DNA from 3 places in the Marinobacterium maritimum genome. Region 3 is predicted to be linked to each of the others. Evidence: predicted binding sites of a transcription regulator. Region 3 holds the regulator's gene; each other region holds the start of a gene.

Region 1 (10,209 bases), on a different contig from region 3:
TCGCTCACATCTCCATTCCCTGACGGATACAGCGCAACAGGCCATATTCGTAGCGTCCTTCCAGCGCCTCATGCACCGACTTGAGCGAATCACCGAACTGCTGACGGCAGAAACGGATGGTGTTTTCGATCTCGGTACGTTCGCTCGCGGGCAGTTCCACTACCTCATCCACACTGATCATGTTCTGGCGGATGCCCTGTGCCAGGTGCCCATAGATCACATTGGGCGATAGCTTCTGCTGCCGCGCCACCTGTTCCACCGTCATGCCGCTACGGTAAAGCAGCAGCGACTGCTCTGCCTGATCACTGCCGCTGTCATTGCCATCCGCATGCTCGGCGATCAGATCGAGGAACGGCTGGCCATAAAGGTCCAGCTTACGCTCCCCAACGCCACTGAGGCGGCGCAGCTGTTCGGCTGTCAGCGGTCGATAGAGCACCATCTCCATCAGGGTGGCATCGTGGAAGATGACGTAAGGCGGCACGTCCTGATCCTGAGCCAGTTGCTTGCGCAAGGCACGCAGCGCATCCCAAAGTCGGCTTTCGTCTGCATCCAGGCGTTGCTGAGCCACATTGCTGCGCCCCTTGCCACTGCCGGCCGAAGGAGCCTTCTGGCGCAGGTCACGACGCAGCTCCAGGGTTTCCTCCCCCTTCAGCAATGGACGGCACTTCTCGCTCAGGTGCAGCACCCCAAACCCCTGAGGGTCCACGTTCAGGTAGCCTCGCGCCACCAGTTGGCGGAATACCGAACGCCACTGCTGCTGATCCAGATCCTGGCCAATCCCCCAGACTGAAAGCTGTTCATGGCCGCGCTGACGAGTCTTGTCGTTGGATTGCCCCTGAAGGATATCGATGATGTAATTGACGCCATACTGCTGGCCACTGCGGTAGACCGCTGACAGGGCCTTGCGCGCCGCCTCGGTACCATCCCAGACCGGCACCGGCTCGAGACAGGTATCACAGTTGCCACAGGGCTCATGCTCGGTTTCTCCAAAATACTCCAGCAGCGCCTGACGACGACAGCTGGTGATTTCGCACAGCCCCAGCATCGCTTCCAGCTTTTGCCGCTCGACCTGCTTCTGCGCATCTTCAGCGCCCGAGCCTTCCAGCATCTGACGCAGGAAGATCACGTCCTGCAGGCCGTAAACCATCCAGGCATCCGCCGGCAGACCATCTCGACCGGCACGCCCCGTCTCCTGATAGTAGGCTTCGATGGAACGTGGCAGATCCAGGTGCGCCACAAAGCGCACGTTGGGCTTGTCGATGCCCATGCCGAAGGCGATGGTCGCTACCATGATCACCGGCTCCTCGGTCAGGAAGCGGTGCTGATGATGCTGACGCAGATTGGCATCCAGGCCGGCATGGTAGGGCAAGGCATTGAAACCGCGCTCACAAAGCCAGGCGGCAGTCTCTTCCACCCGCTTGCGTGACAGGCAGTAGATCACGCCGACATCCTGCGGGTGCTCCTCACGAATGAATCTGAGCAACTGTTCGCGCGCCCGGTTCTTCTGGCCGATGCGGTAGCGGATATTGGGCCGGTCGAAGCCGCAGATGAAGGCACGGGCATCCACCAGTTCCAGCCGATCCAGGATCTCCTGCTGAGTGCGGGCATCGGCGGTGGCGGTCAGCGCAATGCGTGGAACGCCGGGGAACAGGTGGCGCAGCTGATTCAGCTGCATGTATTCAGGACGGAAGTCGTGCCCCCACTGGGACACGCAGTGCGCCTCATCGATAGCAAACAGGGCCAGCTTGCACTGACTCAGCAACTGCTGGGTACGAGGCTGCTGCAGGCGTTCCGGTGCCACGTAGAGCAAATCCAGCTCACCCGTGCGCAGCTGATGCTCAGTCTCCTGCAGCGCTTCCAGCGTCATTGACGAATTCAGGCACCCGGCTCTGATACCCAGTTGTGACAGGGCGCTGACCTGATCCTGCATCAAGGCGATCAGCGGTGAGACCACGATGCCGCAGCCTTCGCGCACCAGTGCGGGCAACTGGTAACAGAGCGACTTGCCACCACCAGTCGGCATGATGACCAGTGCATCCCGGCCTTCAATCAGCGTAGCCACCACCTCATCCTGGGGGTGACGGAAGGACTCAAAGCCGAACACATCGGCGAGTATTTGTCGGGCGCGTTCAATCATGCGCGGCATTATCCGTGATCACCTGCCTGAAGTCATCCCGCAGCCATATCCCTGTGCCTCGCTTCGGGGTAGAATCACCGTTGTTTCCTTCGCTGCGGATAAGCTGCCATGACTGCCAATATTGCCCTCATCACTGAAGAAGAACTGGATCGCCTGGAAGAATTCCTGTTTTCGCCGGCGGTTTCCGACGAAGCCCTGGACCTGATCGGCGCTCACGGTTTCCTCTGCGCACTGAATATCAGCCCGGAGCAAATCGCTGAAGCGGAATGGCTGGAGCAGCTGTTCGACGGCGAGCCGGAATGGTCATCCGAAGCGGAGAAGAACGAGATCGTCGAGCTGCTGCGCAAGCTTTACCGCACCATCGGCAATGACCTCTACAACGATCAGGAGATCCTGCTGCCCTGCGAGCTGACCCTGGAACCGGAAGATGATGAAGAGATGACCGAGCTGACCATCTGGGCTCAGTCGTTCATGGAGGGTGTTTTCCTCAAGGAGGACGCCTGGTTCGGTCAGGACGAAGAAACCGTGGCTGGCCTGCTGCTGCCCGTTATGGTCGCTTCAGACCTGTTCGAGGACGAAGAAGTACGCGACATCAGCCAGGACCGTTCATTGCGGGAAGAAATGTGTGTCCAGATCCCGGAAGTTTTGGTCGACCTGTACCTGCACTTCCACGCCCCGGACAAGTAAAGCCCAGCTCGGTGAGGCCGTCGCTGACCGCCTCACCAAATGGCATGACACCCTGCACGGACTCACCCGCCATGCCTGGCAACAACATCAGACCCGCCCAAGGCCGGGCACGAAGCCTATCAGTAGGTCACCTTCAGCGACCGGCCCTGCCCCAGTACCCGAATGCGGTCACCAGGGCGGAAGAACTGCCCGTTATCCACTTCCTGCACCACCGACAACACCTGTCCGTTATCAAGGCGAATGGTAATCTCCTGCCCCTGACGTTCGGTTGAAGCCTGCTCCACGCGCTGTCCGATCAAACCACCGGCGACCGCACCAACCACAGTTGCCAAGGTACGACCACTGCCACCGCCGATCTGGTTGCCGGCGATGCCACCGACCACCGCACCTGTACCACTGCCGACGATGCCATCTGTCCGGCCTTCGATCCGTACCGGCGTAGACGATTCCACGGTGCCATACCGCACCGTCTGTGCCTGCCCAACCTGACTGCGGCTGTAGCTGGTCCCGTATAATCCCTGCTGGGCACAACCGCCCAAAACTGTGACCGTTGACAAGGCCACCACGGCAATAAGTTTTTTCATATCCATATCTCTATTTGATCTTCAAAACCAGTTGACTGATCAGCGCCCAGATCAGTTCCTTCAGTTTGCGATGCCAGGGCCGTTTTGACCACTCTTCAGCAGTAATTTCTACACACTGTTCCAGATCGGCCAGCATCAGTTGCTCAACCTGCTCGGTCATCTCGGGCTCGATCACTTCCACGTTTGCTTCGAGGTTCCAGCGCAGGTTCCAGTGATCCAGATTACAGGAGCCCAGCGATACCCAGTCATCCACCAGACCTACCTTGGCATGCAGAAAGCGGGGCTGGTATTCGAAGATACGTACACCGGCGTTGAGCAACCGACGATAATAGCGCTTGGAAGCATGATAGACCCAAAACTGGTCGGTGTAGGGTCCCGCCACCAGCATGCGCACATCCACTCCGCGCCGTGCAGCCCGCCGCAAAGCCGAGCGGATGGAGAAGGATGGCATGAAATAGGCCGTTGCCAGCCAGATGCGATCGTTGGCGCCGTTAACATGGTTGAGGAAGGCAACCTTGATATCCTGCTGGTAAAGCCCCTGCACCGTCGTCACCCGCATCAATGCATTGCCCTTTTCCGGTTGCGGTGACGGCGGCGACAACCGCTGAGCCGTACAGCGGTACCAGAGGCGGTTATACAAGCTGACCAGATCCGCGACCACCGGCCCCTCAACCTGGCACATCACCTCATGCCAGGGACAACCGGCCCTTTCCGAAAGCCAGTATTCGTCTGCCAGACCCGTGCCGCCAATAAAGGCGATGCGCTCATCCACCAGCATCAGCTTGCGGTGATCACGGGCAAAATTGCGAGTCAGCTTGTTCAGTTGCAACGGGTTGTAAATCACCAGTTTCACGCCCGAGGCTTCCAGGCGTTGACGATCCGCTCGACTCAGATGACGACCGCCAAAACCATCGATGATCAGGCGGACGCTGACCCCTCTGCGAGTCGCATCGGACAATGCCTGAGCAAAGCGATCCATGATCTTGCCGGAGATCACCAGGTAAAACTCCAGCAGCAGGCTCGACTGGGCCTGCTCGATCCCTCTCAACATCGCCGGAAAGAAGTTCTCCCCGTCGACCATCAGTTCGACCCGGTTACCACCGTGCCAATTGAAGTGCTGTCGCATGCTTCAGTCGCTTTCCTCTACACTTGCCGCTGGCCATACAGCCGTGCATACAGACCCTGCTGGTCCAGCAGCTCATCATGACTGCCCTGCTCAATGATCTGACCATCCTCGAACACATAGACGCGGTCAGCCTGCTTTACTGCACTGAGACGGTGAGCCACGATCACCGTGGTCCGACCCTGCAGAAACTCGGACATCGCCCGGTGCAGCGCATACTCGGTCTGGGTATCCAGCGCCGAAGTCGCTTCATCGAGGATCACCACTGCCGGGTCAGACAACACCATGCGCGCAATTGCCAGACGCTGACGTTGCCCCCCCGACAAACGAACGCCCTGCCGCCCTACCATGGTATCCAGCCCCTGTTCCAACCCTGTGACAAAGGTTTTCAGCTGGGCCACTGCCAGCGCATCCCATAACTGCCGGTCATCAAACCGACGCCCCATAGTCAGGTTATCGCGTACCGTGCCATTAAACAGGGCCGGCTGCTGCAGCACCGTAGCGACATGCTCGCGCACCCGCTCCAGACCGATCCGCTGCACCGGAACGTCATCAAAGCAGACCTCTCCCTGCTGCGGCGGATAAAGGCCCAGCAGCACCTGTACCAGCGTCGACTTGCCGCCACCACTGGCCCCGACCAGTGCCACCTTCTGCCCTGCCGGGATCTCCAGTGAGATTCCTCGCAACACTTCCTGGCCCGGAAAGTAACTGAAATGCAGGTTACGCAAACTGATGCTGACGGTCTTTCTGTCGACAAAGGGGTTTTGCAGTTGCGGGTAACGTGGTTCGGCGTGCAACGCCAGCAGCCGGTTGACCCTTTCCAGCGCCGCCCGGGCCCCGAACCAGGCATACTGCATGCCCAGCACTTCCTGCACCGGCCCCATCATGAACCAGAGATAGCCAAATACCGCCATCATCTGCCCCACCGACAGATCGGAGAACACCACCATCAGCATGGAAACGGCACGGAACAGGTCCACCCCGATCATGAACAGCATGAAACTCAGGCGGTTCGCCGCATCTGAACGCCACTCATAGCTGGTGGAATGATCCCGCACCGCCCGCGCCCGTTCGGTCAATTGCGTCAGGTAGTGCTTTTCCCGGTTGGATGCGCGAATCTGCTGGATCGCATCCAGCGTCTCTGTCAACGCGGCCTGAAACAGCTCGTAGGCGGAGTTTTCCCTGGCCTTGAGATGCTTGACCTTCTTGCCGGTCGCCATGGTCAGCCAGATAACGAAAGGATTCAGGAACAGAATGAACAGGGCCAGCTGCCAGTGCATCCAGATCAGGATCAGCGCCGTACCGAGGATCGACAGCACCGCCACCAGAAAGCGACTGACCGAGCTGCCAACGAAACGGTCAACGGTATCCAGGTCGGTGACGAAATGGGACGCCACACTGCCACTGCCCAGCGTTTCGTATTCAGCCATGGAGATGCGCTGTAATCGTTCCAGTAGCCCGGCACGGATACGATAGATAATGTCCTTGGAAATAATGGTGAACTGGCGAGCCTGAAGCACATTGAGCCCCAGCGCCATCAGCCGAAGCGCCACAGTCAGCAACAGCACCGAACCGATATAGAGCGGCGCACCCTGCCAGTCAGCCGGAAACAGGGCATTCACGCTGGCCACCACCACACCCGGCTGGTTTAGCAGAACCTCATCGACCAGTAACGGCATCAGCAACGGCAAGGGCACACTCAGCACGGCAGCGCCGATGGCGATCAGGTTCGCCAGTATCAGCTCTCGCTTGTGCTCTAAGGCAATATTGAAGATGTAACGCCAGGTATAACTGGGCGGTGTGGATAGAGACACCCGAAGCTCCTTGCAACAGAGAACATCAAGGCAATTGCGGCGCAAACATTCGCCTGCCTGATATTCAATGTACGCCAGCCCCGGATAGAAAAACACCCGCAGATGCGGGTGTTATTTGGAACCAGGATGGAACGATCAGTTACCAGCTTCTTTCAGCATGGCGTACAGCTGATCCTTCAGTTGCAACCGCTTCAGTTTGAATTCCTCTTCGGTCTTGGTCGCAACCGGCTCGATTTCCGCTTCCATGCGCTCCACTTCTTTGGTGATCACGTGATACTCGTCGAACAAGCGGGCGAAGTGGCTGTTTTCCACTTTCAGGGTATGGATCTGTTCACGGTATTCCGGCAGTTCGTGGACCAGGTCATGGTGTTCGATTGTCATGCGTTCTATCTTCCTGAAGTTGTTGTCGCTTTGCACTTTCACTATCCTGCAACCATGACCTAACGTCATTGATGCGTATCAACACCTGCGGGGAAGTTACAAATGATCCACACCCACGTCATGCTCAACACCCCTGTGGGTCCGCTCACCCTGCAGGCCGACGCCCAGGGGTTGTGTCGTGTCGACTTCGGCCAGCGTGCACCTGTGGGACCTGACGTACCCAACCAGCCGGTACTGAAACAGGCCGTCGAACAGCTCGAGGCTTATTTCCGGGGCGAACGTACCCGCTTCGACCTGCCGCTGGCACCGGTCGGCACGCCCTTTCAAGGCCGGGTCTGGGAAGCCCTTCAGGCGATCCCCTACGGCGAAGTCCGCAGCTATGTCGACATTGCCAGAGCCATCAATAGCCCCCAGGCCTGTCGAGCTGTAGGCATGGCCAACAATCGCAACCCGATCTCCATCATCATTCCCTGCCACCGCGTGGTCGGCGCCAACGGCTCGCTGACCGGCTACGGCGGTGGACTGGAGACCAAGATTCGCCTACTGCAGCTGGAACAGGTTCCACTCAAAACTGCGCCTGAACCTGAGCAATACCGAGTCATCCAATCGAGCAATACACCATAGGAGACTCGACCTCAGCGCCGATAAACGGTAGCTTATGCAGCCCACGACCTGCGTAGAGTGAAGCTGCCACCCATGGATACCCTGACCCTGCAGCCGCTGGCCCATGCCGACGGCCAAGTTCAGATTCCGGGCTCCAAGAGCCTGTCCAACCGAATTCTGCTGCTCGCCGCCCTGGCCAAGGGCACGACCCGCATCACCAACCTGCTCGACAGCGATGACGTCCGTCATATGCTCAATGCACTGCAGGCACTGGGGGTTCGCTACACCCTGGCGGAAGACCGTCGCAGCTGCGAGCTGGAAGGGCTGGGTCAGGCCTTCAACGTCGACCAGGCACTGGAACTCTTCCTCGGCAACGCCGGCACCGCCATGCGCCCACTCTGCGCCGCACTCTGTGCCAGCCAGGGCGAATTCACCCTGACCGGTGAGCCGCGCATGTACGAGCGCCCCATCGCTGACCTGGTCGATGCACTGCTGCCTCTGGGGGCCAATGTCGAATACCTGGGTGAGCCTGGCTACCCACCGCTGCGCATCCGCGCCAACGGCTTAAAGGGTGGCGAAGTTGGCATCAAGGGTAATATCTCCAGCCAGTTCCTGACCGCACTGCTGATGGCGGCACCGCTGGCCAGTGGTGACCTGGTAATCAACGTCGAGGGCGAGCTGGTTTCCAAGCCCTATATCGATATCACCCTGCACACGATGAAGCTGTTCGGGGTTGAGGTAGAAAACCAGAACTACCAGCGCTTCCTGGTCAAGGCCGGTCAGCAGTACCAGTCACCGGGTGAAGTGATGGTCGAGGGTGATGCCTCTTCCGCCTCCTACTTCCTGGCCGCAGCCGCCATCGCCGGCGGTACCGTACGCGTATACGGTGTCGGCGCTGACAGTGTTCAGGGCGACAAGGCCTTTGCCGAGGTACTGGGCAAGATGGGTGCGAAGATCAGCTATGGCCCGACCTGGATCGAGGTGAGCAAGGGCGAGCTCAAGGGTGTAGACCTGGACCTGAACGCCATTCCAGATGCGGCGATGACCATCGCTACCACGGCGCTGTTTGCCGAAGGGCCGACCGCCATTCGCAACGTGTATAACTGGCGTGTAAAGGAAACTGACCGCCTCAGCGCCATGGCGACCGAACTGCGCAAGGTGGGCGCGGAAGTGGTTGAGGGTGAGGATTTCATCGAGATCACGCCGCCGGCGCAGGTACAGAGCGCCGCCATCGACACCTACGACGACCACCGCATGGCAATGTGTTTCTCGCTGGCTGCCTTTGGTGATTCACCGATCACCATCAACGATCCCGGCTGCACCCGCAAGACCTTCCCGGAATATTTCGAACTGTTCGCGCAGATTACGCGCTGACAGCGCTTATTCGCCAGCAGACTGGCTCCTACAAGGCACAAATGACCGCTGTAGGAGCCTGCCCGCTGGCGATACCTGTGCCTTATCCCTGATCCGCTTTGGAACCACCTTTACAGGTCGGAGACAACGGCACTTCACCATTGCGAGCCACCCACTCCTCCGGCGTGTGCAGGTGCAGCGCCAGGGCATGGATCGGATTCTGCATCAGCTCGGCCACCAGACCGTAGACCTGCTGGTGACGCTGCACCAGACGCTTGCCCTCGAAGTCCGGGCTGACCAGTACCAGTTTAAAGTGGCTCTCGGTCGCCGGGCCTGAGTGCATGTGACTCTCGTTCTCCAGCTGAATATGCTGGACGTTCAGGCCTGCCTGCAGCAGGCTTTCCAGTTGTTCTGCAACGCTCATGTATACTCCGCTCATGTAACGCTCACGCCTGAAGCCGGATCAGTCTCGAATCCGGTCCTTGCGCGCCATCTGAATGAAATGATGATGGATTCGACGGGTCGCCAGCCAGACGCTAAAGGCAACCACTGGGACGGATATGCCGGTGGCCAGCGATTTGTCGATCGGTATACCGGCATCATACACCGCCTCGAACACATACTTCAGCAATCCGATCAGGTAGTAGCTGATCGCCACCACTGACAGGCCTTCGACGGTATGCTGCATCATCAGCTGAATGCGGGAACGACGATCCATGGAACTGAGCAGTTGCTGGTTCTGCTGATGAATACTCAGTTCAACCCGAGTACGCATCATATCGGAGACACGATCCACTCGCCGTGACAGGTCCTCCAGCCGCTCACCGCTGGCCTGACAGGTACGTACCGCCGGGGTCAGGCGACGCGTCATGAATTCAGTCATGGTTAAATGACCGGACACCTCATCTTCACGCAGCTCATCCAGGCGCGTCAGTACCAATGCATGGTAGGCCTTGGTCGCGCCGAAGCGGAAGGTCAACCGGGCTCGCCAGGACTCGATATTGGCGGCCATATCGATCAGGTCGGCCAGCAATGCAGGCTCATCGACCTCTCCATCGCCAGCCAGCTGCTGGGTCAGTTGCGCCAGGCGATCATCCATACGCACCAGTTCGGGTGATACAGAACGTGCCAGCGGCAATGCCAGCAGTGCCATCAGACGATAGGTTTCGATCTCCATCAAGCGTTGGGTCAATCGGCCCAACTGGCTGTCACTCATCTGCTTGTTGACTACCATCAGGCGGCCAAAGCCATCCGAGTGCAGCTGAAAACTGGCCCAGACTCGAGCGTCGCCATTCTGCGGGCTGCTGCCTACCAGGCGCATATCCTCGAACGCCCGCTTCACATACGGAAGGTCCGGCTCCGGTGACTGACGAGCATCCTTGATACTGACGTGAAACGCGGCCACCACCTCGCCCGGCAGGGACTCAATCCACCCCTCAGGCAAGGGGGTCAAACCGGTCACTTCGAAAGGCTCACTGCCTTCAGGTATATCCAGATTGATGAAGGTGTAGGCGGTGAACTCGGTAT
Region 2 (10,209 bases), on a different contig from region 3:
TAGGAATTACCGACGTCGTCCTGCGTGATGCGCATCAGTCTCTGTTTGCGACCCGCCTGCGACTCGACGATATGCTTCCGATCGCCGAAAAGCTGGACAAGATCGGTTACTGGTCCCTGGAAAGCTGGGGCGGCGCGACTTTCGACTCCTGTATTCGTTACCTGGGTGAAGATCCCTGGACCCGCATCCGCGAGCTGAAGGCTGCGATGCCGAACACCAAGCAGCAGATGCTGCTGCGCGGTCAGAACCTGCTGGGTTACCGCCATTACGCTGACGACGTTGTCGACAAGTTTGTCGAGCGTGCAGCGACCAACGGTGTCGATGTATTCCGTATCTTTGATGCGATGAACGACCCGCGTAACCTGGACCGTGCCATCAAGGCGGTGAAAAACTGCGGCAAGCACGCTCAGGGCACCATCTCCTACACCACCAGCCCGGTTCATACCATCGAAACCTGGGTGGATTACGCCAAGACACTTGAGGATCTGGGCGCCGACTCCATCGCCATCAAGGACATGTCCGGTATCCTGACGCCGTACAACGCCTTTGACCTCATTTCCCGCCTGAAGGCGCAGACCGGCCTGGAAGTTCAGTTCCACGCCCATGCGACTGCAGGTCTGTCCGACATGACCATCCTGAAAGCCGTTGAAGCGGGTGTGGATCGTGTCGACACGGCCATCTCTTCCATGTCCATGACCTACGGTCATACCGCGACTGAATCCGTCGTAGCGGCACTGGCCGGTACCGACCGCGATACCGGTCTGAACTTGGAAGCGCTGGAAGAGATCGCGGCCTACTTCCGTGAAGTTCGCAAGAAGTACGCCAAGTTCGAAGGTTCCCTGCGTGGTACCGATTCCCGCATCCTGGTGGCTCAGGTGCCGGGTGGCATGCTGACCAACATGGAAAGCCAGCTCAAGGAGCAAGGCGCCGCCGACAAGTTCGACGAAGTGCTGGCCGAGATTCCGCGTGTGCGCGAGGACCTGGGCTACATCCCGCTGGTAACACCGACCTCTCAGATCGTGGGTACCCAGGCGGTGATCAACGTGCTGATGGGTGAGCGTTACAAGACCATCTCCAAGGAAGTACAGGGCGTACTGAAGGGCGAATACGGTGCAGCACCGGCGCCTTACAACGCTGAACTCCAGGCGCGTGTCCTGGATGGCAAGGAGCCGCTGACCTGTCGTCCGGCCGATCAGTTGCAGCCGGAAGTTGACAAATTGACTGGTGAACTGAAGCAGCTGGCAAGCGAGAAGGGCATCCAGCTGGAGCAGGGCGAGAAGGAGATCGATGACGTTCTGACCTACGCGCTGTTCCCGCAGATTGGCCTGAAATTCCTGGAAAACCGCGGTAACCCTGACGCCTTTGAACCTGTACCGACTCTTGAGGACGCAAAAACCATGGCAACCAAGAAAAATAACGGACCGGAAGTCTACACCATCAACGTCAACGGCCAGAACTACGTGGTTCAGGTAACCGAAGGCGGCGACGTTTCCTCCATCCAGTCTGCACCGGCTGCAGCGCCGGCGGCCGCGGCTCCGGCAGCAGGTTCCGGCGAGCCGGTTCCGGCACCGCTGGCAGGTAACATCTGGAAAGTTCAGGTGGCAGCGGGCCAGGCCGTTCAGGAAGGTGACGTGCTGGTGATCCTGGAAGCGATGAAGATGGAAACCGAAGTGCGTGCGGCCCGTGCCGGCACCATCGTGTCTGTTGATGTCAAAGAGGGTGATGCCGTACAGGTCGGCGATTCCCTGGTGACTCTGGCCTAAGGTAACCCCGCATGGAAAAGCTACTAGAACTATGGCAGGCGTCGGGGATCTACAACATCTCCTTCGGCCAGCTGACCATGATGATCATCGGTCTGGTGCTGCTCTTTCTTGCTATCCGCAAGAACTTTGAGCCGCTCCTGCTGGTTCCGATCGGCTTCGGCGGTATTCTGGCGAACATCCCTGAAGCGGGTCTGGCAATGTCGGCGGTGGAAAATGCGATCCATTTTGCCAAGCCGGAAGTGCTGCAGAATCTGGCGCACGTACTGGGCGTGAGTGGTACAGATGTGCATGAACTGGCACACGTGTATCACAACTCCAACGCCAGCACTCATGCAGCGGCCGCGTTGGTGGCTCAGGATGCCGGATACAGCAATGGTATGCTGTACAACTTCTACACCATCGCCATCGCTTCAGGTGCAGCACCGCTGCTGATCTTCATGGGCGTGGGCGCGATGACCGACTTTGGTCCGCTGCTGGCTAACCCGAAGACTCTGTTCCTCGGCGCGGCGGCACAATTCGGCATCTTCGCGACCGTGCTGGGTGCTGTGGCACTGAGCGCTTTCGGTATCATGGACTTCAGCATTCAGGATGCGGCGGCCATCGGTATCATCGGTGGTGCAGACGGCCCGACGGCGATCTACGTGGCCAGTATGCTGGCACCGCATCTGCTGGGTGCGATTGCTGTAGCGGCCTATTCCTACATGGCGCTGGTACCGCTGATTCAGCCGCCGATCATGCGCGCGCTGACCACTGAAGCCGAACGCAAGATCAGCATGAGCCAGCTGCGTCACGTGTCCAAGGTCGAGAAGATCATGTTCCCGATCCTGCTGTTGATCCTGGTAGCCCTGCTGCTGCCGGATGCGGCACCGCTGCTGGGCATGTTCTGCTTCGGTAACCTGATGCGTGAGTGTGGTGTGGTCGACCGTCTGAGCGATACTGCCCAGAACGCGCTGATCAACATCGTCACCATCTTCCTGGGTCTGTCCGTGGGCTCCAAGCTGTCTGCCGACAAGTTCCTGGATTTGCAGACACTGGGCATCCTGGTACTGGGTATCGTGGCCTTCGGTATTGGTACCGCCTGTGGCGTACTCATGGGCAAGCTAATGAACAAGATGCAGGGTGGCAATGCCATCAACCCGCTGATCGGTTCGGCCGGTGTATCGGCGGTACCGATGGCGGCGCGTGTTTCCAACAAGCTGGGTCTGGAAGCCAACCCGCAGAACTTCCTGCTGATGCACGCCATGGGCCCGAACGTGGCTGGCGTAATCGGTTCGGCGGTTGCCGCGGGTGTGATGATCAAGTTTGTTGGCTGACCAACTGTTTGATCGAAACAAAAACGGAGCCCAAGGGCTCCGTTTTTCGTCAGGGGGCAAGCAAGGTCACAAGGGCGTCCAGAGTACGTTCGATGGCGACACTGCTGTCCTGAACCCTCGCCAGGGTCAGCAGCCCCTCATACATCGGCAGGAGTACCAGCGCTTTGTCGGTACTGAAGCCCTCCTCTTCCAGCAGGCGTTCGAGAAAGGCCTGCATCCAGCGCATATGTTCCCCGGCCAGTGTTCGAATGGCCGGATTCGAATACATGAACTCGGCGGCGGCATTATTGAACAGACAGCCGTTGAAGTCGTTCTCCTCGCAGATACTGTGCAAATCCTCGAAAAGCGCCAGAATGCGTTGGATGCCCGTGCCTGCCTGTGCTGCGGTCCGTGTCTCCAACTCCTCACGAATCCGGGTACTGGCCCGTTCGAGCACGGCCAGGATCAGAGCATCCTTGGACTGGAAGTGCTTGTAGAGGGTTGTCTTGGCGACGCCGGACTCAGCCTGAATACGGTCGATTCCGGTGGCATGGAAACCATCCCGGTAGAACAGTTGCTCGGCGGTATCGAGAAGGTGTTCGCGTCTGGGCGTTGGCATGGTAGAGGCGGTCTCGCTGGCAATGGACGGAGCACCATCTTAACAGGTCAGGAAAATGATTGACGCTACAGATCTGTACACTTATCATTATTGAGGTGTACAGATCTGTTTCTTTTTGCTTTGAGGAGATTTTCCATGTCACGTTTGCCACTGCTTTGTCCTGATACTGCCTGTGACCAGGGAGCGCCCACACTGGCGCTGATCCGTCAGCAGCTGGGGATGTTGCCGAACTTTTTTGCCGGTCTGGCCAATCATGGCGGCGCTCTGAATGGCTATCTGGCATTCGAGCAACAGCTGTCAGAACACAGTCGTTTGAGCAAGGCACAGCGCGAAATGATTTCACTGGCAGTCGCCAACGCCAATGGCTGCCACTACTGTGTCAGCGGGCATACCTTGTCGGCCAAACATGCGGGCGTGGATGCTGAAGCGGCTCGGATGGCGCAGCAGGGCAAGGCTCAGGACCCGAAAGATCAAACGATTCTGGCTTTTGCGTTGGATGTACTTGAGCAGCGCGGCCATCTGCCGGATGAAAGCCTGGCCGCAGCGCGTCAGATGGGGCTGGATGATGCAATGCTGGTGGAAATCATCAGTTGGGTCGGTATCAACAGCTACAGCAACTGGATCAACAACCTGATCCAGCCGAAAATTGACTTTCCTGAAGTGCCTTTGATCTGAGAACTCGCGGTGTCTGGCCGGCTTAGAAACCGGCCAGAACCTCCAGATGGGCCTGCACACTGAACGCCAGCGGAACGGGGTTGTAGCCCCCTTCCAGTACCGAAACGATACGCCCCTGGCAGTGCTGATCGGCGTACTGCTTGATCACTTTGGTGACCTGACGGAAATCTTCCTCTTCCAGGTTCAGATCCGCCATCGGGTCTTCCTTGTGGGCATCGAACCCGGCCGAAATAAAGATCATGTCCGGCTTGTGCTCGTGCAGTGCCGGCAGCCACTTTTCTTCAATGGCACGGTGGAAAATGTGGGGCTCGGTATGCGCTGCGATCGGACAATTGATGATGTTGGGTCGGTCGATCTCGTGGTAGCGCTCCGGGTAATAGGGGTGCTGAAAGGTTGAACATACCAGTACCTCGGGGCGGTCCTTGAAAATATCCACGGTACCGTTGCAGTGGTGCACGTCGAAATCGAGAATCGCGACGCGCTGAATGCCCGGTTGCAGCAGTGCGTGGGCCGCACCGATGGCGACATTGTTGTAGAGGCAGAAGCCCATCGCCAGATTGTATTCGGCATGGTGACCCGGTGGACGAACGGCACAGAAGGCGTTGTCGGCCTTGCCGGCCAGCACCCGGTTGGTGGCAAGAATGACGCCACCCGCAGCGAGACTGGCGGCATGCAGGGAATCGGGGCACAGGGCGGTATCATCATCGGTATACACGATGCCTGTTGTAGGCTGTTGCGCTTCCAGGCGCTTGTGATGCAGCTTGTGGTGAGCCAGGGAAATCTGTTCGTCCGTGGCTGGTACGGCGGTGAGCTGATCCAACTGGTCGATGAGGCCGGTGCGTTGCAGTACCTTGTGGATGGCTGCCAATCGAATGGGGCTTTCCGGATGTTCGGGGCCCATGTTGTGCAGCATGCAGTCCTTGTGAGTGATAAATGCCGTAGTCATATCGCTTGCCTGCTCCTCTATTGTCGACATTCTAGAGGAAAAAAGTGTGACATAGGCTTAGGCGAAGGTATTAATTGTCCTAAAACCACTGTCGGAAGGATGGTTTTTGACCTCGGTCATGAGTCCCGTGTACAAGGTCTTTTATAGTGATCGGACAGCATAGAACTGTCTTTGGCGCCGAGTATCCCCCCGATACTCGGTGTTTTTTTATCCCTTTCACTTCGTTCCTGTTCTTCTTGCGGCTTCTCTGGCTCTGTATACTGAATGTAATCTACGAATAACAGTATCAGACTCGAAGGTAGGCCGGCCACGGTGGCTTCTCGCAATATCGACTACACGCATAAAAAGGTGCTGCTGATCGACAGCAGTGGCAACCTGCGCTCGACCATTTTTTACATGCTGCGTGAGCTGGGTGTGCGTAATGTCAAAGCCACGACGGTCAACGAGAAGGTACTGGAGCAGGTTCAGGAGGAGGCGTTCGACATCATTCTGCTGGGCCACAACAGCAGTGATGCCGTCACCGGTCTGCAGCTGCTGGAGGAAGCGCGCTTTCGGGGATATATTCGCCCGACGGCGGGCTGGATCTTCATGACCAGTGATGCGTCTCAGGAAGTGGTGCTGCATGCAATCGACAGTCGCCCCGATGATCTGCTGACCCGTCCGTTTTCGATTGATGAACTGAAAAGCCGTCTTGATCAACTGGTGCTGCGCAAGGAGGTCATGGCGCCGGTAGAACAGGCGATGGAAGCAGGGGATCTTGAAGGCGCGGTTCAGGCCTGTGACGATCTGCCGCGTCAGGATGCCAACCGGGACTATGCTCGGCGGCTGAAAGCCAGCCTGTTGCTGCAGCTCAACCGGCCAGACGAGGCCTACGCCGTACTGGAGCCCGCCTTTTGGCAGACGCCCGACAAGGAGCTGGGGTTATGCATGGCGCAGGCTCTGGTCGCGATGCGGCGACTGGCGGAAGCCCAGGATCTGCTGGAAAGCCTGATTGAACACTACCCGCTGCTGATAGCCGCTTATGATCTGATGGCGCAGGTCTGTGAACAGAGCGGTGATCTTGAAGGCGCACGAGACATGCTGCAGCTGGCGACAGCCAAGGCGCCGATGGGGATTCCTCGTCAGATGGAACTGGGCCGGGTGGCAACCCAGACGCGGGTGCTTGAGGTGGCCGAAGGCGCCTATCGCAAGTCGATCGTCCTGGGTCGCAACAGTTGTTACCGCTCACCTGAACCCTACCTGAGACTGGCCAATATTCGTCGTCTGGAGATGCAGGGGGCCGATATCCGGCGCCAGATAGAACTGCGAAATGATCTCGATGCTCAGCTGAACAAGGCCGAGTACAACTTTCCCAAGGATATGGCGCTGAAAGTACGCACTGCGCTCGTGCGCGCGAGTGTCTGCCAGGACCTGGGTGAGGTACAGGAGGCACGCAAATATCGCATGGATGCTGAGCGCCGCAATACCGAGCTGGATCAGCCGCTGCCGCTGGAGCGTGAGGCATTGATATTGGCGGGTGACCAGGTGCCGCTGATTGAGCCGGAAACTGAGATGGTTGAAAGCGGCGGCCGTCGTGATCAGAGCATGAGTGACAAGGTGAACCGTTTGGGTGTGAAGCATTACCTGGCGGGTAAAATGTCCCAGGCGATGCGCTATTTTGGTCTGGCAATTGAGTACGATCCGGGCAATGCCGCTGCGTTGCTGAACCTGGCGCAGCTGTTTCTGGAAGCAGCCCGTGACAGCGATGGCAAGCGACAGCAGCGGCTGAAGATGGTCGATCGCTACCTGCGCCTGACCGAACGCTTGTCTCTGGGGACGGCTGAGTCGCTGCGACAGCATCAGCTGCTGAACTATCGGCGTCAGCCGCTGGATGAGCTGCCCGCGGGCAGTCTTGGGGTGTTACTGCGCTAGCCGCAGTCGAGTTGCTGCAGAAAAATACGCGCACTTTCCCTGATGGCTTGCCGCTGTGCCGGTTTCATCCGCGCCAGGTTCTGGTACGCAAGTCCCAGGCGCGGGTTATCGCTCAGGCGCTTGTGCTGCCGATCCAGAAAATCCCAGTACAAGTAGTTGAACGGGCAGGCCCGGGGGCCGGTTTTCCGCCCGACGTCATAAGAACAGTGCTCGCAATAGTCCGACATTCGGTTGATGTAGGCGCCGCTGGCAGCATAGGGCTTGCTGGCCAGGCGGCCACCATCGGCAAAGAGGATCATACCCTGCACATTGGGCATCTCCACCCACTCGTAGGCGTCCACATAGACCAGCAGATACCATTCATTGACTGCGGCGGGACTCAGGCCGGCCAGCAGGGCAAAGTTACCCAGTACCATAAGGCGCTGAATATGATGGGCATAGCCGTGTTGGAGGGTATCCGACACGCACTGGTGCAGGCAGTTCATGGATGTCTCGGCGTCCCAGAAAAAGCCCGGTAACGGGCGTTCAGCCTGCAGGGCGTTGGTGTCGCGGTATTCCGGCATCCATAACCAGTACAGACCACGCACGTATTCACGCCAGCCGAGAATCTGGCGGATAAAACCTTCGACAGCATTGAGCGGCGCCTTGCCATCGCGGTACGCCTGCTCGGCGCGTCGGATGACCAGGCCGGGGTCGAGCAGCCCCAGATTGATGCTGGCGCTGAGGTGAGAATGGTACAGCCAAGGGTCACCCTGGCGCATGGCATCCTGATAGTCGCCAAAGAGTGGCAGGCGTTCGCGGATGAAGGTGTCCAGCACCTGTTCGGCCTGCTCCGCTGTCACTGCCCAGCCAAAGTGTTCCAGCGTACCGAAATGGTCGGCAAAACGGGCTTCGACCAATGTGATGACATCGCGGGTGATCCTGTCCGGTGCAAAGGTCAGGGGCGCCGTCGGTTGTCGTTCCGCGGGCAGTGGGTTGCGGTTCTGTGCATCCAGATTCCAGCGACCACCTTCGGGCTTGTCCCCCTGCATCAGCAGATCATGCTTGCGCCGCATCCAGCGGTAGAAATATTCCATTCGCATCTGCTTGCGGCCCTTAGCCCACTGGCGGAAGTCGGCATGGCTGCACAGAAAGCGGTCGTCCTCGCGGACCTCCAGCGTGTACTCGGAATGAGTATCCTGCCAGTGTGCAAATTGCTGTTGCAGGCGGTATTCGCCCGGTTCGGTCAGGATGCAGTGGGTACAGCCGCTGCGCCGAAAAACCTGTTCTATTTCCTGGGTGAAGCTGCCGCTGTTATCGGGATCATCCAGGCGCCTGTAATATACCTTGAAACCGCATTCTTTCAATGTGCTGGCGAAATGACGCATGGCCGACAACACCAGCACCAGCTTCTGCTTGTGATGACGCACATAGGTGGTTTCTGCCTGTAGCTCGCACATCAGGATAATGTCCTGTGCGAGATTGGCATCACGCAGACTCGATAGATTGAGGCTTAACTGATCGCCCAGAATCAGGCGCAGACAGGGGGAGGCGGGCATGTGCATTTTTCCTGAACACTTTGCCGCTGTTACGCAGGTTGGCGGTGACCGGATTGGCCACAGGACCATAAAAAAACCCGCAAGGAAAGCCTTGCGGGTCTAAACAACAAACAACAGATTAGGTATCAACACCCTGAAGGTGTCAGGCGGTCTTGACCGACTCCATATGGCGAACCACATGGGCACCGATACGGTGACCACTGACAGCAATCTCACCCTTCCAGCGCATCCAGGTCAGCAATTCGCCAGCCTTTTTGAGCAGTCGGGCAAAAGCACCAGGACCTTGCTCCTCGGAACATTCGGTATAGCCCATAGCAACCAGCTCCAGGTGGATACGACGATCCTCGTTTGGAAATCCGGTGTAGTGCTTCTCGTTCATAACAACACTCCCCAATATGTGTGTTAGACCTTAGTAGTATATATCGGCGATTGCTGCAATACAACGGGGCTGTATGATATTTGGTCTGTTGGGGAAGGTTGTCGGTTTTAAGCAACGGCAGTATTCTTGTATGCTGAACAGGTATTTCGTTTACCTGTATATCTGCGGGAGTGTCTGTTGCGCAGGCTGACCATTATCAATTTTCTGATCGTGTTGGGCTGTGCTCTTGCCGTTGGGTTGTCCTGGCAGATCAACCACGAAGCGATCGAAGCGGTAGCGTTGAAGCTGTTCCGTGCAGAGGGGCGTTCAGCGTTTACGCTGATTCAGACGGCTCGTCACTGGAATGCGATTCAAGGCAAAGTGTATGTGCCGGTATCGGCTGATACGCCGCCGAACCCTTATCTGCGTACCCCTGATCGTGATATTACCGATAATCTTGGCCGCAGGCTGACGCAGGTTAATCCCGCCTATATGACGCGACAGATATCGGAGCTGCTGCAGGATTCAGATGTGCAGATGCGCATCACCAGCCTTGATCCGATCAATCCGCTCAACCGCCCCGATGGCTGGGAAGCAGCGAGCCTGAGACAGTTCGAGATCAGTGGCGAGCTGGAACGGGTTGAGCGAGTTCAGGATCGCTATCGCTATATTTCCGGCCTGATCGTCCAGCGCGAGTGCATGCAGTGCCATGAAGATCAGGGGTATCGCGTTGGGGATCTGCGTGGTGGCATCAGTTTCAGTGTGCCCGCCGAACAGGTGGACCTGCTGGTCAGCGAGATGCAGCAGGGTTCCAGCAGAGTCCATGCCCTCGTATTGATGTTGCTGTCTCTAATCGGAGTGAGCCTGTTCAGCCTGTTTTATCTGGTACGAGGTCGCTTGCAGGCCAGTGTGATGGCGCAGGCTGAACTGCAGCAGTTGGTGGAGCGGGATGAACTGACCGGGGTGCTGAGTCGAAGAGCCCTGATGGAGCGTTTATTCACAGAAATGAAGCGCCGTTCCCGCTATGGTCAGCCCCTGAGCCTGTTGATGCTGGATCTCGATCACTTCAAGCGGGTCAACGACCGCTATGGTCATCAGGCGGGTGAC
Region 3 (10,209 bases):
GTTGTGGCATCAGAATCGCTTCGGTACGGCGGCGGCGAGTAAAGCTGCGCGGCAGCAGATCCAGGACTACTTCGTCCTTGAGCTGGAGCTTTTCCTTGCGATACACCTTGCGCGACTGCTCGGCTTCGATCAAGGCGACTTTCGCATCAAGCTGTTCGCGAACAACGCTTGCCGGCAGAATACGTTCCTCCTGCATCAGGTTGATCAGCAGGAAACCATTGCTGCTGAATACCAGCATCTCTTCCGCTTCGTTGATGGGCTGGCTCCAGCCGCTGCGGCTCAGCTCCTGGCTGCCGCAGGGGGTGAACGGGTGCTCAGCGAGTGCCTGCTCAAGGTGCTCCTGTGTCAGTCCGGCGGGTGGTTCGAAGCGGTAGAAAATGAGGTTGCGAAACCAGAGCATGGTATCTCCCAAAAGGTGTCATTGAACTCAAAGCGGTGGAATTCTATCGCGGCTGCTCGTCGGAATCACTGACTCTGGACGGCTAATGCCTGCTCGATGGCCTGGTCGAGGTAATAGCCGTAAAAATCGACGGAGCTGATGCCGACCAGAGGCTCTGTCAGGGGAGCGCCGTCGAGGCTGAGCATCAGTACGCTGGGGTAGAAATTAATCGCATAACTCTGGGCAAAGGCCCTGGGTGTCATCACCTGGTTATCGCGATTGCGGACATCCTCAAAGCCGGGAACTTTCAGTTCACGAATGACCAGCTCGGGGCGTTGCTGTTGTTGCAGCGGCAACAGGAAGCCATCACGTACCTGGTCACAGTAGCCGCATTCAGGCTGCGAGAAGAGCAGGATCAGCACCTGGGCCTCAGCTTGAGTGTCCCTGAGTACGTCAAAGCCGGTAAAGAAAGTCAGGCCGTCAGACGCTTTCGATGGCAGGCTGAACAGGATGAGTAACAGGGGGGCAAGAAATCTCAAGGGGTAGACTCCAAAAGGGTCACTATCAGGTCAACGACATCGTAGGTGTACAGATCCCGGAAGAAGTGATCGGCACCGTCAAGAACATGTAGCTGTACCTGAGTGTTATCGACGGCCGCCATGGCGGTAATCAGATCCGGAGCGGTCGTATCACTGGATCCTGCGATCACCAGCGTGGGCAGGCGTGTTGTCTTGAGCAGGTTGGGCGTGTGCAGGCGAGAGTCGTCAGCGTAATAACTCAACAGGCTGCTGGGTGAGGCCGCCGTCTGGGTGCAATAGAGCATGTCGACGGGTTGCAGCAGGGACTGTGTGGTCTGCCGTGCCTGCTCAAGAACCCTCTCCAGCGAGTGGCCGTAGCGCGACTTGTAGTGCTCCGCTTCGCGACTGACATTCCAGGTCATGGGGGCCAGCAGCACCTGCGCCCGGACGGCTGTGGGCAGAGCGCGGGCTGAGTCCACGTACCAGGCCGTCTGGTTGCCGCCGCGGGAGTGTCCCAGTAACAGGATCTGATTCTGTCCGTGTTGGTCTAGCCATTCGACCCAGTGGCCGATCTCGTCAATGGCATCCTGGTGGCGGTGAGTGTGTGGTGTACTACAGGGATAGGCGCCTGTCCGATTGTCGATGCCCAGGCTGAGATTGATTGCGAGGCTGTTGAGTCCGGCTTCGACAAGAGCGTCCTGCAGGGCAACAACCAATTCCATGCCGTTGTGGGCAAGGGTGCCATGAGTGATCAGCACGGTGGTATCGGGAGTCCCCTCGCCCTGCTTGAACTCGGCATTCAGGGTTATGCCGTTCAATTGCGAGGTAACGGTAGCACCCTGAGCGAAGGCGGGCAGTACAAGCAGGAGCAGGCAGGTCAGCAGCGAGCGCAACATGTTCAATAGCCTTTTAATTATATTTTTATGAATATAGGTAATTAAAGAGCATTGGCAAGTTGCGCATCGCCTCAAAGGCCTTCGAAGGCGAGCAGGGAATAGACCGGGATGCCCAGTTCCTGGATACGGGTTGAACCCTGAAGATCGGGCAGATCGATCAGCAGCAGCTGCTTCAACGACTTCAGCGCCAAGCTTCTTCACCAGGGTGCAGGCCGCGAGCAGAGTGCCGCCGGTGGCGATCAGATCATCAAACAGCAGCACGCGGTCGCCGCTGGTAACGGCATCGGTCTGCATTTCTACTGCAGAAGTGCCATATTCCAGGGTGTATTCCTGATGGATGGTTTCGCCGGGCAGTTTGCCTTTCTTGCGGACCAGCACCAGCGGCAGGTTGAGCTGGTAGGCCATGATGGCGCCGAACAGGAAGCCACGGGCATCGATGCAGGCGATATGAGTGATGTCCGAGTCAATATAGCGCTGAATAAACGCATCCGACACCATGCGCATCGCCTTAGGATCCTTGAAGATCGGTGTAACATCGCGGAACACGACCCCGGGTTCCGGCCAGTCCTGCAGCGAACGGATGACGGATTTGACATAGAACTCATCGTAGGACATGCGGTAACTCCCAGTTGGCACTCAATTGATATAACTCAATGCCGCAGTGACGGAATAAAGGTGTAATGCAGGGGTTGGGTTACACATTGAGATGGCTACTTCATTGTGCAACTTGGGACGTAGCTTCATTGAAGCTACGTCTTTTTTTATTCTACAGGGGGCCATAGGTGATCAAGAAGAGGTGCCCTCAACGCTCAGGACGTTTTATGTTCCTGCTGCGTAGCGCATTCGTCGTTGCGTGATTCGCCGGAGAGGCGATACATCTCATCCAGGTTGGTCAGCTCTACTTCCTTGCCATCAACGCGCATCAACTCCATCTTCTGGAATCGTGTGAAAATTCGGCTGACGGTTTCCACGGCCAGACCAAGATAGTTGCCAATCTCGTTGCGAGACATGGACAGGCGGAAGTTTGACGCTGAGTAGCCACGTGTCTTGAAGCGCTGAGACAGTTTCAACAGGAAGGTGGCGACGCGCTGTTCGGCATTTTTCTTCGACAGCAGCAACATCATCTGCTGGTCGTCACGCAGTTCCTTGCTCATGCTGCGCAGCATCTGGCGACGCAGTTCAGGCATCTGGCCTGACAGTTCATCCAGGCGCTCAAAAGGAATCTCGCATACCGTTGTGGTTTCGAGGACCTTGGCGGACATCGGGTAGTTTTCAGCATCAAAGCCGCTAAGCCCAACCAGTTCGCCTGGGAAGTAGAAACCGGTGATCTGTTCCTCGCCTTCATTGGTCAGCGTGTAGCTCTTGATGGTGCCGGCACGGATGGCATAGACGGAGCTGAACGGTTCACCCTGGTGGAACAGGTGCTCACCCTTCTTCAGAGGTCGACTTTTTTCGATAATGTCATCCAGACGATCAATGTCTGTCAGGTCAAGTGAGACCGGCAGGCAAAGCGTGCTCAGGCTGCAGGTTTTACAATGCACCTGAGACAGGCTGTGAAGCTTTCCTTGATTTTTGCAGTCGGCCATGAGGGCATCCTTTGTTGGTTAGTCACACGATGGCTATCGGCGCATTATGTAACATTTACCCCCGAGGGTGAAGCGAAAGGCCCGGGAACCGGGCCTCGACTTTAGATGATGCGTGAAAAGTTCTGAGAGTGTTGCTTTTTGGGTATATAAGAATCAAACGCCATGCAGATACGGCGGATCAAAAGCCGGCCTGCCGGGGTGACTCGAATTGACTCTGGCTGCAGTTCAATCAGGCCATCGGCATCAAATTGACGCAGTTCGTCCTGCTCCTCGGCAAAGTACTGGTCAAAGTCGATGGCAAAACGCTCAGCAATGCTTCGCTTGTCCAGTTCGAACTGGCAGATAAGCGCGGTGATCACTGCGCGGCGGATATGGTCGTCAGTATTAAGCTGAACGCCGCGCTTCACGGCATGCTGCTGCTGGGTCACGGCCTGGCTGTAGGCCGCGATATCATGCTCGTTCTGGTAGTAGACGTTGCCGATCTGGCTGATTGCCGACACGCCCATGGCAACCAGGTCGCAATCGGAGTGGGTGGTGTAGCCCTGGAAGTTGCGGTGCAGCTTGCCTTCCGCCTGGGCGATAGCCAGCTCGTCGTCCGGTTTGGCGAAGTGGTCCATGCCGATATAGACGTAACCGGCATCCAGCAGTCGATTGATGCTGTTCTGCAGGATGGCAAGTTTTTCTTCCGCGGAGGGCAGGTCTTCAGCACGGATGTGTTTCTGTGAGCGGAAGCGGTCCGGCAGGTGGGCATAGTTGAACACTGACAGTCGGTCAGGGCTCATGGCGATCACTGTCTCGAGGGTGTCGGCAAAGCTCTGTTCGTTCTGGTGTGGCAGACCGTAGATCAGGTCCATGTTGATCGACTTGAAGCCCAGCGCGCGTGAGCGCTCCAGTACCGCAAGGGTCTGTTCGGTCGGCTGTACCCGGTTGACGGCTTCCTGAACCACAGGATTGACGTCCTGAACGCCCAGACTGATACGATTGAAGCCGATGTCGCGTAGCACGCCCAGGGTGTCATGGCCGGCTTCGCGCGGGTCAATTTCGATCGAATAGTCGCCCAGGTCATCATCACGCAGATTGAAGTTTCTACGCAGTGCCTGCATCAGCTCACGCATCTGGTCGTCACTGATGAAGGTGGGGGTGCCGCCGCCCCAGTGCAGCTGGTTGACGACGCGGTCTGCACGATACCACTGCGACAGCTGCTCCATCTCCTGGTACAGGGTATCCAGATAGGGCTGGGCTTTCTTGCGGTTACGGGTTATCACCTTGTTACAGGCACAGTAATAGCAAACATGTGCGCAGAAAGGGATGTGCACGTACAGTGATAAGGGGGCATTTGTATCGGCAGTCTCTCGACCGGATGCAATCAGCTGTTCGGCGGTCAGGCCGGAGTCAAACTGGATGGCGGTCGGATAGGAGGTATAGCGAGGCCCGGAAAGATCATAACGGCGAATAAGATCAAGATCCCAGCTGACATTGCTCTGTTGGGGCACGACTACACCTCTCGGATAACAATCAAAAAGGCATTATAGGCGTTGCGCTCTCATTGCGGGTTGATGAGCATCAAGCGTGAGGCAGCCACAGCTGCCAGGGTACCGTCGCGAGACCAAACAGGATCACCAGCAGGCCTGCCCCTCGGCGTACCCCTTGCTGCTGCAGCAGTTGGCGAAACTGCCGGGCCAGCAGGGCCGTAGTCATCATGGCCGGCAGCGTGCCGAGCCCGAAGACCATCATCAGGACGGCGCTGTTGACCGGTTCGGCGCTGACACTGCCGGCCCAAAGCAGGGTGGTGTAGACAAGGCCGCATGGCAGCCAGCCCCAGAGGCCACCCAGTGCCAGTGACTTGGGCAGTGTGTTTGCAGGGAGGAGCGCGCGGCTAAGTGGCTGGATGCGGCGCCAGCCGAAACCACCCAGACGCTCCAGGTAGGCGGCTCCCTGCCACCAGCCGGCGATATACAGCCCGGTAACGACCATGATCAGTGCGGCCAGGGTGCGCAGCCAGCGGGTCAGTTCAGGGTTGTTGCTCAAGGCGTGGCCAAGCAGTCCCATCAACAGGCCTGCGACCCCGTAACTCAGGATGCGTCCGGCATTGAAGCTTAGCAGCAGTGCCAGTCCGCCGGGTTCTGAGGGACCGCGGCTCATGGCAACGCCACCGGCAATACCGCCGCACATGCCAACACAGTGAGTGCTGCCGGCCAGTCCGAACAGCAGGGCAGACAGAATCAGGCTCGGCTCCATCAGTGTCATGGGTCCTTGCGATTATCCTTATCGGGGCGGGCATCGTCGGGAATCAGATCATCATCGTCCTCGAACAGAATGCGGTGGGCGGGCGATTCGAGATCGTCGAACTGGCCCTGCTTCACACTCCAGAAAAATGCCCAGATGGCAACGCTGACCAGAATGATGGCGATCGGAATCAGCAGATAGATGATTTCCATAAATTACTCCGAAGACTTGCGACGCAGTCGAGGCAAGCGTGACAGCCGCATGGCGTTGCCCACTACAATCAGTGAGCTGGCGGACATGCCAACGGCGGCCATGTAGGGGGCAATAAAGCCCATGGCGGCCAGAGGCAGAGCGACGAGGTTGTACATTAGCGCCCAGGCCAGGTTTTCGCGGATGACCGTGCGTGTTTTGCGGGCGACAAGCAGAGCCAGTGCAAGGCGTTCAAGCTCGCTGGAAATCAGCACGGCATCGGCGCTGGTCTTGGCCAGGTCGGTGGCGGAGCCCATGGCGATTGATGTGCGGGCACCAGCCAGTACCGGGATGTCATTGATACCGTCACCTACCATGACCACGCTGGCGCCAGAGGCTTGCAGCTGATTGATGTAGGCCAGCTTTTGGTCCGGCGAAACGCCCTGCTTGATGGTATCGATACCCAGCTCATCAGCCACACGTTTGGCTGCCGATGAGTCGTCGCCGGTCAGCATACCGACCTCGAGGCCGAGTCGTTTCAGTGCTGACAGGGTGAAGGCCGCATCCTTGCGGGTCTGGTCGTCGAGCGCGAACCAGGCAAGCGGCCCCTGGTGATCAGCCAGCAGCAGCCATTGCCGCTGCCTGTCAGGTTGAGCAGGCGTGCTGCCCTGATAGAGTTCAGCGGCATAAGCGGGCTTGCCGATGCGGTATTGTATGCCCTCGACCTCGCCTTCGACGCCGGCATTAACCTGTACGCGGGTGCTTGAGGCGGGAAGCTTGAAGAAAGGTTGGAACGCGCGTGCAATCGGGTGCTCTGACGCCTGCTCCAGAGCCGCAGCAATGGAGTAGGGGTTCAGGCTGCCCAGTTCTCGTGCCGGCTGCATCTGCTGGATGCTGAGGTTACCCTCGGTCAGGGTGCCCGTCTTGTCAAAAATGACATGGGTGGCGCTGGCGAGCCCCTCAAGGACGTGCCCCCGTGTGATCAGCAGGCCCTGCTGGCGAAGGGTGCCGGTGGCTGCGGTCAGGGCGGTCGGTGTGGCCAGGCCCAGTGCGCAGGGGCAGGTGACAACCAGTACAGAAAGGGTAATCCAGAAGGCATCTTCTGGAGAGATAAAGGACCAGACCGTGGCAACGGTGGCTGAGGTGATCAGCACGGCGAGTACGAAATAGCGCGCAACACGGTCCGCCACTCGGGCCGTCATCGGCTTTTCCGCATGAGCACGGTCGAGCAAGCCAACAATGGCGGACAGGCGAGTATTGGCGCCTACTTCCGTAATGCGCACCTTGAGTGGATGTTCCACGTTAATGGTGCCACCCACGACCGGGTCGTCAGTCGTTTTGCTGATCGGCAGATACTCGCCGGTCAGGGCTGATTCATCCACAGCACTGCTGCCTTCAACGATAATACCGTCGGCCGGCAGAGTGTGGCCCGGACGTACCAGCACCAGGTCGCCGGGCTTGAGTTCAGAGGCCGGCACCATCTTTTCAAGTCCATCCTGCAGCAAGGTAGCGCTGGCGGGCAGCAAATCCATCAGGGCGTTGCCGGCCTTGCCGGTACGGTGTCTTGCCTGCATTTCGATATAACGACCGATCAGCAGGAAGAAGGTGAACATGGTGACCGAGTCGAAATAGACCTCACCGGTATTCATGACCGTCGCCCAGACACTGGCGAGGTATGCGCCACCAATGGCGATGGAAACCGGTACGTCCATGCTCAGGTGGCGGGTACGGAGGTCTCGCAGCGCGGTAAGGAAAAAGGGGCGTGCTGAATACAGCACTACCGGGGTGGCAAGCACCAGACTGCTCCATCGGATGAACTCGACGAAGCGGGCTTCCATATCCTGGAGTGCGCCGGCATAGAGCGCTATAGCCATCATCATGACTTGCATCATGCCAACGCCTGCAACCCCGAGTCGGCGAATGGCGCGCTTGTTTTCCTGCTCCAGCAGCTGCTCTTCACGGTTGGGGTGGAACGGATGGGCCTTGTAGCCGATGCGCAGCACTTCACCGAACAGGGTGCTGAGGCGGGTCTGGCTGGGGTCCCAAACCAGTCGGGCACGATGGTTGCTCATGTTGACACTGAACTGTTCAACGCCGGGCTGCTGGCCCAGGTGGTGTTCAAGCAGCCATACGCAGGCGGCGCAGGTGATGCCTTCAATGACCAGAGTCGCTTCGGCCTGCTCGGGACTGATATGGCGCACGAATTCAGCCTGAATCGAGGCGGAATCATAGAGCGCCAGTTCATCGGCCAGATGTGATTCGGCGGCAAGGCGGGTGTCGCCAGAGGTCGAAGCGGTATCGCGGTGGCGGTAGAAGCCGTCAAGGCCACCATCGACGATGGTCTGTGCCACGGCCTGACAGCCGGGGCAGCACATGGATTTGGCTTCACCATCGATGATAGTGGTGTAATCAGTGCCCGGCGGCACTGGCAGGCCGCAATGGAAGCACGGTGCCAGTGCCTGAGTCCGCTGAACGGTCATGTCTGTACTCACTGCGGGGTCAGGGAGTAGCGAAGCTGCTCATTGAACGGGGGCAGGATTTCCTGACGCAGCTGCCAGCTGCCATTGTCGGCTGTCAAGGACAGGTAGCGCTTGCCGCTGATATGCCCCTCAAGGCTACCGGCGTAGAGCCCTTTACCATCGACGCCGCGGAGAATCAGCAGCTGATCATATTTCTGGTGTGTCGGGTGGATGATGTTCAGGTGGAGTGTATCGGGGTAGGACTCCAGGTTGCCGGAGAGTCGAAGGTTGATATCACCGGTCACGGTATCCAGGCGCAGGTCCGCGTCAAGGCTCAGCGTACGTGCAGTATCAGCTTTGGATGTGTCAATGTTCATCCCGCGGGCGACCTTGTAGTAGTCCTCCTTGACCACGCCATCGCTGGTGGTGACCGCGATGTACATGAAGAAGCTGGAATAGATAAAAACGGCAATCAGTGGAGCCAGAATGAACCAGAGCCAGGGTTGTTTGAACCAGGGAGCAGGGGGATTGACGTGCGTGTTCATGACACTCCTTGCATATAAAGACGGCCGGGATGAACCGGCCGTCATTCTAACCTAAATTAAAGTTCACGGGGACTATCGTTGAGGTATAGGACCAAGGAATCGGCTTTCAGTTTCAATACTGAAGCTGGAATCACCCAGGGCCTCAACCTTGAATACGATGGTCGAGTTGTTGGACTTCAACTGGTCCGGGTCGATCTGCAGGCGTACCGGGTAGGTCAGCAGCTCGCCAGCAGCAATGGTGATGTTCGGCTCTGTCACCATCTCCAGGCCGTCAAGACCCGAAATCGAGATGGTGTAGCGGTGGTCCACCTGTTCCTTGTTGGCGATCTTGAGCGTGTAGATGTTTTCGATCTGACCGGACGGCGTATTGTTATACAGCTGACCTCGGTCACGTATGACATCTACTTCCAGGGGGACACGATCAGCGATCGCCCAGGCAAAAGCACCGAACATGACCATCAGGGCAACAAAGTAGCCAATCAGGCGTGGGCGCAGCAGTTTCGTTTTGTTGCCGTTCAGTGCGTGCTCCGTGGTGTAGCGCACCAGGCCGCGCGCATAACCCATGCGATCCATCATGTCGTCACAGGCATCCACACAGGCGCCACAGGCAACACATTCATACTGCAGACCATCGCGGATATCGATGCCAACAGGACAGACGTGGACACAGGCGTGACAGTCGATGCAATCACCCAGGCCGGCCTGTTCCTTGTCGGCATTCTTCTTGCGACTGCCGCGAGGTTCACCACGAGCTTCGTCGTAGGAGATGATCAGCGTGTCCTGGTCAAACATCACGCTCTGGAAGCGGGCGTAGGGGCACATGTAGATGCAGACCTGCTCGCGCAGCCAGCCGGCGTTGCCATAGGTGGCGACGGTGAAAAAGGCCAGCCACCAGGTCTCCCAGGGGCCAAGATCCCACGCCAGTATGTTGGGAATCAGCTCGCGAATAGGGGAGAAATAGCCGACAAAGGCAACGGCTGACGCAATGGCGATCAGAATCCAGATCAGGTGTTTGGCCGTCTTGCGAACTGCCTTTTCCTTGCTCATGCCTTGCTTGTCGAGGCGCATGCGCTTGTTACGGTCGCCTTCAGCGACGCGCTCCGCCCACATGAACAACCAGGTCCAGACGAACTGAGGGCAGGAATAACCACACCAGAGGCGCCCGGCAAAGACGGTGACGAAGAAGAGGGTGAATGCGAGAATGATAAGCAGCCATGACAGCAGCATGAAGTCCTGAGGCCAAAAGGTCAGGCCGAAGATATGAAATTGACGGTTGGGCAGGTCAAACAGGACCGCCTGACGGCCGTCATACTGAATCCAGGAAACGCCGTAGAACATCGCCAGCATAAGGAAGCCGGAGATGATGCGGAGGTTCTTGAATATGCCCTTGTAGAACTTGACGTAGATATGC

The links. Region 3 encodes FNR, which switches genes on or off when oxygen is low (the NO sensors DNR and NnrR bind a similar motif). Its sites were predicted from a motif close to TTGATNTANATCAA; they were not measured.
Region 1: a site for FNR is predicted at 6,795-6,808, ahead of ABD013_RS10750 (HP1242/YdcH family protein). Genes of this name have one in related genera too.
Region 2: a site for FNR is predicted at 5,402-5,415, ahead of ABD013_RS12160 (histone deacetylase family protein). Genes of this name have one in related genera too.

The regions. Positions count from the first base shown of each region.
Region 1 is NZ_BAAAET010000002.1:991,593-1,001,801, reverse strand. Features, by position in the region: gene ABD013_RS10780 (YqaA family protein) at 1-8, opposite strand, end outside; gene recQ (DNA helicase RecQ) at 5-2,137, opposite strand; gene ABD013_RS10770 (YecA/YgfB family protein) at 2,246-2,824, shown strand; gene ABD013_RS10765 (outer membrane lipoprotein) at 2,944-3,408, opposite strand; gene ABD013_RS10760 (phospholipase D-like domain-containing protein) at 3,419-4,534, opposite strand; gene ABD013_RS10755 (ABC transporter ATP-binding protein) at 4,552-6,345, opposite strand; gene ABD013_RS10750 (HP1242/YdcH family protein) at 6,481-6,726, opposite strand; gene ABD013_RS10745 (methylated-DNA--[protein]-cysteine S-methyltransferase) at 6,829-7,350, shown strand; gene aroA (3-phosphoshikimate 1-carboxyvinyltransferase) at 7,423-8,703, shown strand; gene ABD013_RS10735 (BolA family protein) at 8,786-9,106, opposite strand; gene ABD013_RS10730 (DUF3422 family protein) at 9,146-10,209, opposite strand, start outside.
Region 2 is NZ_BAAAET010000003.1:249,656-259,864, reverse strand. Features, by position in the region: gene oadA (sodium-extruding oxaloacetate decarboxylase subunit alpha) at 1-1,763, shown strand, start outside; gene ABD013_RS12175 (sodium ion-translocating decarboxylase subunit beta) at 1,775-3,076, shown strand; gene ABD013_RS12170 (TetR/AcrR family transcriptional regulator) at 3,126-3,674, opposite strand; gene ABD013_RS12165 (carboxymuconolactone decarboxylase family protein) at 3,810-4,349, shown strand; gene ABD013_RS12160 (histone deacetylase family protein) at 4,372-5,295, opposite strand; gene ABD013_RS12155 (response regulator) at 5,608-7,206, shown strand; gene ABD013_RS12150 (cryptochrome/photolyase family protein) at 7,203-8,744, opposite strand; gene ABD013_RS12145 (hypothetical protein) at 8,887-9,123, opposite strand; gene ABD013_RS12140 (diguanylate cyclase) at 9,301-10,209, shown strand, end outside.
Region 3 is NZ_BAAAET010000001.1:701,715-711,923, forward strand. Features, by position in the region: gene ABD013_RS03115 (recombination-associated protein RdgC) at 1-400, opposite strand, end outside; gene ABD013_RS03120 (thioredoxin family protein) at 466-918, opposite strand; gene ABD013_RS03125 (alpha/beta hydrolase) at 915-1,793, opposite strand; partial or broken gene ABD013_RS03130 (adenine phosphoribosyltransferase) at 1,865-2,408, opposite strand; gene fnr (fumarate/nitrate reduction transcriptional regulator Fnr) at 2,603-3,379, opposite strand; gene hemN (oxygen-independent coproporphyrinogen III oxidase) at 3,481-4,872, opposite strand; gene ABD013_RS03145 (sulfite exporter TauE/SafE family protein) at 4,943-5,626, opposite strand; gene ccoS (cbb3-type cytochrome oxidase assembly protein CcoS) at 5,623-5,817, opposite strand; gene ABD013_RS03155 (heavy metal translocating P-type ATPase) at 5,821-8,274, opposite strand; gene ABD013_RS03160 (FixH family protein) at 8,283-8,798, opposite strand; gene ccoG (cytochrome c oxidase accessory protein CcoG) at 8,871-10,209, opposite strand, start outside.